3 regions of the Pseudomonas promysalinigenes genome follow, and region 3 is predicted to be linked to each of the others. Evidence: riboswitches for the same ligand, from Rfam matches in the RefSeq annotation. Region 3 holds a riboswitch; each other region holds the start of a gene.
The links. A riboswitch is a leader RNA that binds a small molecule or an ion and turns the genes downstream of it on or off. The one in region 3 is predicted to bind cobalamin.

Region 1 (2,259 bases), 780 kb from region 3:
ACTCCAGCAGCCGTCGTAGCGGCGGTGTGCGCATCGACAGCCTCGGTGACCGCTACTGGAGCAAGACCTTCATCGAAGCCAAGCGTGCCTTGGCCATGGCGCCGACGACCAATATCGCGCGCAACTGATATCAAAATGATGTACCCTGCCACGGCGGTGTTGCTTGATAAAAAAAGCTCGCCGCCGTGCGCATTTACAGAAAGCGTCTAATCTAAATTCTCAACTCTTTTCGGCTCCGGCCGGTCGGTCTTTGACAGGAAGTTCTGGCCATGAAGATGATGGCGCGCTTCGCATTCCTTTCCATGGTGGCTTTACTTGCCGCCTGTTCTAGCCGTGCCCCGGCGCCTGCGCCTGTGGTTCAGCCCACCATCACCTACAGCCAGCCAGAGGGCTCGCCGCTGGCTGACGACGTGTTGATCCGTGCTATCGGCCTGGTGGGTACGCCTTACCGTTGGGGTGGCAATACACCGGATTCCGGGTTCGATTGCAGTGGCCTTATCGGTTACGTGTACCGCGATGCTGCTGGTATCAGCCTGCCACGTTCGACCCGCGAGATGATCGTGATGCGCGCGCCCACGGTGAGCATCAACGCCTTGCAGTCGGGCGACCTGGTGTTCTTCGCCACTGCCGGCGGTTCGCAAGTGAGTCACGCGGGCATTTATGTGGGCGAAGGGCGCTTCGTGCACGCGCCTTCCACTGGCGGTACCGTACGCTTGGATTACCTGTCCAACAGCTACTGGGCCAAAGCCTATCTGCAGGCCAAGCGTGTGATTCCCCAGGAGCACCTGGCGCAGAATCGCTGAGGGAACACCGGGTTCCTCTGCATGGCCACGCCGATTGACGGTCCCGGTGCAACCCTCTAACCTTCGCGGCGTGTTTCAGGTGCCCTGCCAGCTTCGACTGGGCAGGGTGAAACTGGGAAGCCGGTGGTCGCCAGCATGGCGCGATTCCGGCGCTGCCCCCGCAACGGTAAATGAGTGACGGCCGCGCAGTGCCACTGGGTGTGAACACCCGGGAAGGCGCGTAGCCCTGGGCCCACGGCCCGCTCATGAGCCCGGAGACCGGCCTGATACTGCCAACGGCATCACGGAGGGTGATGTGCGGTGCATCGCGGCCTCGGCCGTGGCTGCTGCGCGTTCTCCGTCTGCCCGCCTTTTACCTGCCGCCACTGCCCACGTGGCCGCAGCCTGCGGAGAACCTTCCATGAGCGAATTCACCGAACGCGACGAGCGCCACCTGGCGCGTATGCAGCGCAAGAAGGCGGTCATCGACGAGCGCATCGCCAATTCCCCCAACGAGTGCGGCTTGCTGCTGGTGCTCACCGGCAACGGCAAGGGCAAGAGCAGCTCGGCGTTCGGTATGCTTGCCCGTGCCCTGGGCCATGGCATGCAGTGCGGGGTGGTGCAGTTCATCAAAGGCCGCAACAGCACTGGCGAGGAGCTGTTCTTCCGTCGCTTCCCCGAGCAGGTGCGCTACCACGTGATGGGTGAGGGCTTCACTTGGGAAACCCAGGATCGTCAGCGTGACATCGCTGCCGCCCAGGCGGCATGGGCGGTCTCGCGCCAGCTGCTGCAAGACCCGAACGTGCAGTTCGTAGTGCTCGACGAGCTCAATATCGCGCTCAAGCACGGCTATCTCGACCTGGACCAGGTGCTCACTGACATTCAGGCCCGGCCACCGATGCAGCATGTGATCGTCACCGGTCGCGCGGCCAAGCCTGAAATGGTCGAGCTGGCCGATACCGTCACCGAGATGGGCATGCTCAAGCATGCCTTCCAGGCCGGGGTCCGCGCACAGAAGGGCGTCGAATTGTGAGTGAACCCCGCAGCTGTCCAGCGGTGCTGATCGCGGCACCTGCCTCTGGCCAGGGCAAGACTACCGTGACCGCGGCCTTGGCCCGCTTGCACCGTAACCTGGGCCGCAAGGTACGGGTATTCAAATGCGGCCCGGACTTTCTCGACCCGATGATCCTCGAGCGCGCCAGTGGTGCCCCGGTGTACCAGCTCGATCTGTGGATGATCGGTGCTCAGGAGAGCCGTCGGTTGCTGTGGCAAGCCGCACAAGAGGCAGACCTGATTTTGATCGAAGGCGTGATGGGCCTGTTCGACGGCACCCCATCGAGTGCCGATCTGGCACGACACTTTGGAGTGCCGGTGTTGGCGGTCATCGATGGCACGGCCATGGCCCAAACTTTTGGCGCCCTGGCATTGGGCCTGGCACGTTACCAGGCCGACCTGCCCTTCGCTGGCGTACTGGCCA
Region 2 (2,259 bases), 540 kb from region 3:
GTGCTCATCAAGCGTGGCTGGCGCGGCGATAGAGCCAGGCACTGAGTAAACCCAGCGCTATCCAGAACGCTGCGTTGGTCAGCCAGGAGGCGATCTTGAACTGGGTTTCCAGGGCTTGCGGCGCCAGGCTCTCGTGAACGTCGGGCTGTGGCGCCCCGATCACATGGGGCACTACCAGCAAGACGGCACCTAGCGCCTTGAGCAGGCCATGGCGGGCGAATACCAGCAGTGCCAGGCCGGTGGCGGTGGCGGCGGCCGTGCCGATCCACCAGCTCTGGCGCTGACCCAGATCCGCAGCGGCGGTGCCGGGTAATTCTGGCGGCAAGCCCAGGGTGGGGGCCAGGCAGAACACGGCAAAACCGGCCAACCCCCAGAGCGCCCCAGTGCTGGTGCGGCCTGGTTCGCGCAGGCTGTAAAGGGCGGCGAGGATCAGTGCGAAGCCGACCGCAACCACCAGGTTGCCGCCCGTCGTGGAGAGGATGCGCTGCCAACCATCTTCTGGCGACCAGGCTTCTTCACTGTGGCTGTGCCCGGCGTTCGCCTCTGCGTCATGGCTATGGTGCTCGGCGCTAGGGGCGGCAGTTTCATAGGTTTCCGCTTGGAGGATCAGTGGTGCGACCCAGAAGCTTTGCAGCACTGTCAGCAGCAAGGCTGCGAGCAGGCCGCTGAACCCGGCGGTGCTGGCGATACGCTTGATCATGATGGCCTCAGTGGCAAGGGAAGGCGGCGCTGTGGCGGGTGTCGTGTGCGGCGTTGTGCACGGCCTCTATGTGCGAGAAGCCGGCAAAATACACTAGGCACAGACCTAGAAGGCTGGCGCCTATAGCGATGGCCATGCGTTGGCTGAGGGAAACCTGTGTAGCGATGCTGTGATTGGCGCTGGTGACTGGCATGATGCGATCCTCTGCTTTGCTTTTGTCAGTGCAATGGGCACGAGCGCGGCAGCCCCGGTTGCCAGACAACCAGGGGGATGCGACAGCGCCCGCCCACCGCGGGGTGTTCATGAGCGCCAGGCCGGTCTCCGGGCTTGCGAGGAGGAGCATGGCTCCTTGAAAAGCATCACCTTCCCATGCACTACGCACTGGCACAGTGGTCTTGATGCTTCGCTCGCTTACCGTTGCGGGGGCAGCATCGGGTTTGCCTGGCCCTGGCGAGGGCCTGAGACGCACCGATTTCCCGTTTCACCCCAAGGGGGCACCTGACGCAAGGCATAAGGAGAGCACGGGGCGGTGGTGGCGTCAAATCCAATAAACCGGCTCGCGCTTGCGCTCGCTTCAACACCTGCAATTCTTGCTCTTGCTCTTGCTCTTGCTCTTGCTCTTGCTCTTGCTCTTGGCTTTTGCTTCTAAGCGCACGGTAGTTCAGGCGACACAGATTGCGACTTCAGGAGGCCGGAGTGAGGCCTCCTGAAGTCGCATTCGGCGCTTGCTGAACTACCGCGCGCTTAAAAGCAAAAGCAGAGGAGGGCAAAAGCAATGCAACAGCAGGGCAAAACAAGGCCAAATGCCTATGCAGGAGCGTGGACGATAGTTGACCACCTGCCACCCCCCGCGTAGCCTTGCTGCTTCGAGGTTCTTCGGCCAGGCCGAAGCTAAGACGGGAACGCGGTTGAAGCCGCGGCTGCCCCCGCAACTGTAGGCACCGACAATGGATCGACACAGCCACTGCGCCAACGCGCGGGAAGGCGTCCATCCGCCACTAAGCCGTTCGCACGGCAATGGTACGGTGCAAGCCAGGAGACCTGCCTCGTTCACGATTTCGACTTTCAACCGGGCGGGGTGATCCGGTGGCGAACGAGCCCGGCCAGCTTGGCCTGCGGCTATCGTCCCGTGTGCCCGCGCTAACCTGCCAAGGGCAACACGACATGAAAACATTGGCCAAGCTCCCCGTCACTATCGTTACAGGCTTCCTCGGCTCAGGCAAAACCACGCTGCTGCGCCACATGCTCGATAACGCCCAAGGCCGCCGCATCGCGGTCATCGTCAACGAGTTCGGTGAGCTGGGCATCGACGGCGAAATCCTCAAACAGTGCAGTATCGGTTGCACCGAAGAAGAAGCCAGCGGCCGCGTTTATGAGCTTGCCAACGGCTGCCTGTGCTGCACGGTCCAAGAAGAATTCTTCCCCGTCATGCGTGAACTCGTGGCGCGTCGCGGCGACCTTGATCACATCCTCATCGAAACCAGCGGCCTGGCCCTGCCAAAGCCGTTGGTACAAGCCTTCCAGTGGCCAGAAATTCGCAATGCCTGCACCGTCGACGC
Region 3 (2,259 bases):
CCTGACCTGACATTCGAGCAGGCACGCCAGCTATGGCTGCACCTGCCCCTGCACACGCTGCTGGCTGAAGAAGACGGTGAACTGCTTGGATCCTACTACCTCAAGGCCAATGCTGCCGGCCCAGGCGCCCATGTGGGCAACTGCGGTTACATGGTCTGCGAGGCTGCCCGCGGGCGGGGCGTAGCAAGGCTGATGTGCGAACATTCCCAGAAACTGGCGCGACAGGAAGGGTTTTTGGCGCTGCAGTTCAATTCGGTCGTCGCGAGCAACGAAGTGGCTGTGGCGCTGTGGACGCAGCTAGGCTTCGAAACCGTTGGCCGCCTGCCCAAAGCCTACCGCCACGCCCGCCTTGGCCTGGTCGATTGCCTGGTGATGTACAAATGGCTGGCCGATGAACCGGTGGTAGAGAAACCAGCCCTGTTGATCGGACGCAAAAATATTGAGGCGCGCGTATCGCGCCGTCGCGGGCGCTGATTCACGGATTTGACGCGCCGGCCATTCGATGGTCAGATGCGCGCCAGTTTCAGGTGCCCTGCGCCGCCGTGCGCAGGGTGAAACGGGAAGCCGGTGCGTCGTGGTTCACGACAAGTCCGGCGCTGCCCCCGCAACGGTAAGCGAGCGATGCCTTCGATACACCACTGTGCGCCTGCATGGGAAGGTGAAGGTATCACGCCCCTCGCAAGCCCGGAGACCGGCCTGAAGCTTCACTTGGCAACCCGCGGTGGGCGGGCGCAGGCCGGTATCCGCGTGTGCGCCAGCGTGCGCGGTGCGCCTTTGCGTGTTTTCCACCGGGATCCATTCATTCCTGCTGCAGTGGAACGACATGTCCCGACTCATCAAGCTTCATCCCCTGGCGGCCTGTTTGGCCGTGACCTTGCCAGTACTGGCCGACGAACCTGTGCTGAACCTCCCCTCCACAGCTGTCACCGATAGCCGTGACCCACAACGCGTCGACCTGGCCACCCCCACTGACGCCGGCTCGCGGCTGAACCTCAGCGCCCTGGATACACCTGCCAGTACCAGCAGCATCACGGCCAGCCAGATCGAGCAGCGCAATAACCTCACCGTTCAGGACGCAGTGACCCGATCGCCCGGCATCACCTTCATCGGCAACCCCGGCGACGGCGGCACTGGCCTGTCAGCACGCGGCTTCACAGGCCATGGATCTGTGATGACCCTGTTCGACGGCGCGCGCCTGTACACCGGGGCCGGCACTCAGACGTTTCCGGTCGACCCGTGGATGGTCGAGCAGATCGATGTGATTCGCGGCCCGGCCTCGGTACTGTATGGTGAGGGCGCCACCGGGGCAGTGATCAACGTAATCCCGAAAAAACCATGGGTTGGCGAGGTTCGCAACCACCTGCGCCTGGGCTATGGCTCCTGGGATCGCCAGCAGTTGGGCCTGGACAGCGGCGGCAGCCTCAGTGAGCGCTTGAGCTACCGCCTGACACTCAACCAGCAAGCGGGCAATGGCTGGGTCGACCGCACAGATTCCCGTAGCCTGGCGCTCAGTGCCGCAGCGCGCTTTGACGCCAGCGAGGACCTCAGCTTCACCCTCGCCCACGAACGGGGCGACGCCCAGCCGGCCAATTACTACGGCACGCCGTTGATCGATGGCCACTACCGCAACAGCCTGCGCAAGAAGAACTACAACATTCGCAACGATGTGCAGCGCTACCACGACGAGTGGACGCGTTTGACTACCGACTGGACGCTGACCGATCACGTCAGCGCCAGCAACCAGCTGTATTACATCAAGAGCCGCCGTCACTGGCGCAATGCCGAGAACTACAGCTGGGACGCAGCGCGAGAGCAACTGGAGCGCCAGAGCTACCTGCAAATCAGGCACAACCAGGAGCAGATTGGCGATCGCCAGACCTTCAGCTTCGATCATCAGCTGTTCGGGCTGCCAAGCAGGACGCTGATTGGCGCCGAGTACAACAAGGTGCGCTTCAACGTCGACAGCAACCGGCCTTATAACGACGTGGGTGCAGACTACATCGACCCATGGCAGCCAGCCGCTGGCTGGTTCCATAGCGATTCGCCAACCCGTGCGCAGACGCTGTCCACTACCCACACTTTCGCCCTGTTCGCCGAGAACCGCTTGCAGCTGAGCGAGCGCTTGTCGCTGGTGACGGGCGTGCGTCGCGACCAGAATCACATCGAGCGCGACAACCTTGTCGATGCCAGCCGCAGTGACCGCAGCCTGCAGGGTGGCAACTGGCGCGCTGGGCTGGTGTTCGCAGTCACTGATGATCT

Region 1: another riboswitch for cobalamin. It lies ahead of cobO (cob(I)yrinic acid a,c-diamide adenosyltransferase); the one in region 3 lies ahead of HU725_RS09215 (TonB-dependent receptor).
Region 2: another riboswitch for cobalamin. It lies ahead of HU725_RS11635 (CbtB domain-containing protein); the one in region 3 lies ahead of HU725_RS09215 (TonB-dependent receptor).

The regions. Positions count from the first base shown of each region.
Region 1 covers NZ_CP077094.1:1,238,791-1,241,049, forward strand. The annotation lists gene HU725_RS05745 (C40 family peptidase) at 1-128, shown strand, start outside; gene HU725_RS05750 (C40 family peptidase) at 270-803, shown strand; cobalamin riboswitch at 864-1,084, shown strand; gene cobO (cob(I)yrinic acid a,c-diamide adenosyltransferase) at 1,204-1,815, shown strand; gene HU725_RS05760 (cobyrinic acid a,c-diamide synthase CobB) at 1,812-2,259, shown strand, end outside.
Region 2 covers NZ_CP077094.1:2,567,407-2,569,665, reverse strand. The annotation lists gene HU725_RS11640 (CbtA family protein) at 8-700, opposite strand; gene HU725_RS11635 (CbtB domain-containing protein) at 708-893, opposite strand; cobalamin riboswitch at 996-1,217, opposite strand; cobalamin riboswitch at 1,553-1,763, shown strand; gene cobW (cobalamin biosynthesis protein CobW) at 1,865-2,259, shown strand, end outside.
Region 3 covers NZ_CP077094.1:2,022,745-2,025,003, reverse strand. The annotation lists gene HU725_RS09220 (GNAT family N-acetyltransferase) at 1-474, shown strand, start outside; cobalamin riboswitch at 509-714, shown strand; gene HU725_RS09215 (TonB-dependent receptor) at 824-2,259, shown strand, end outside.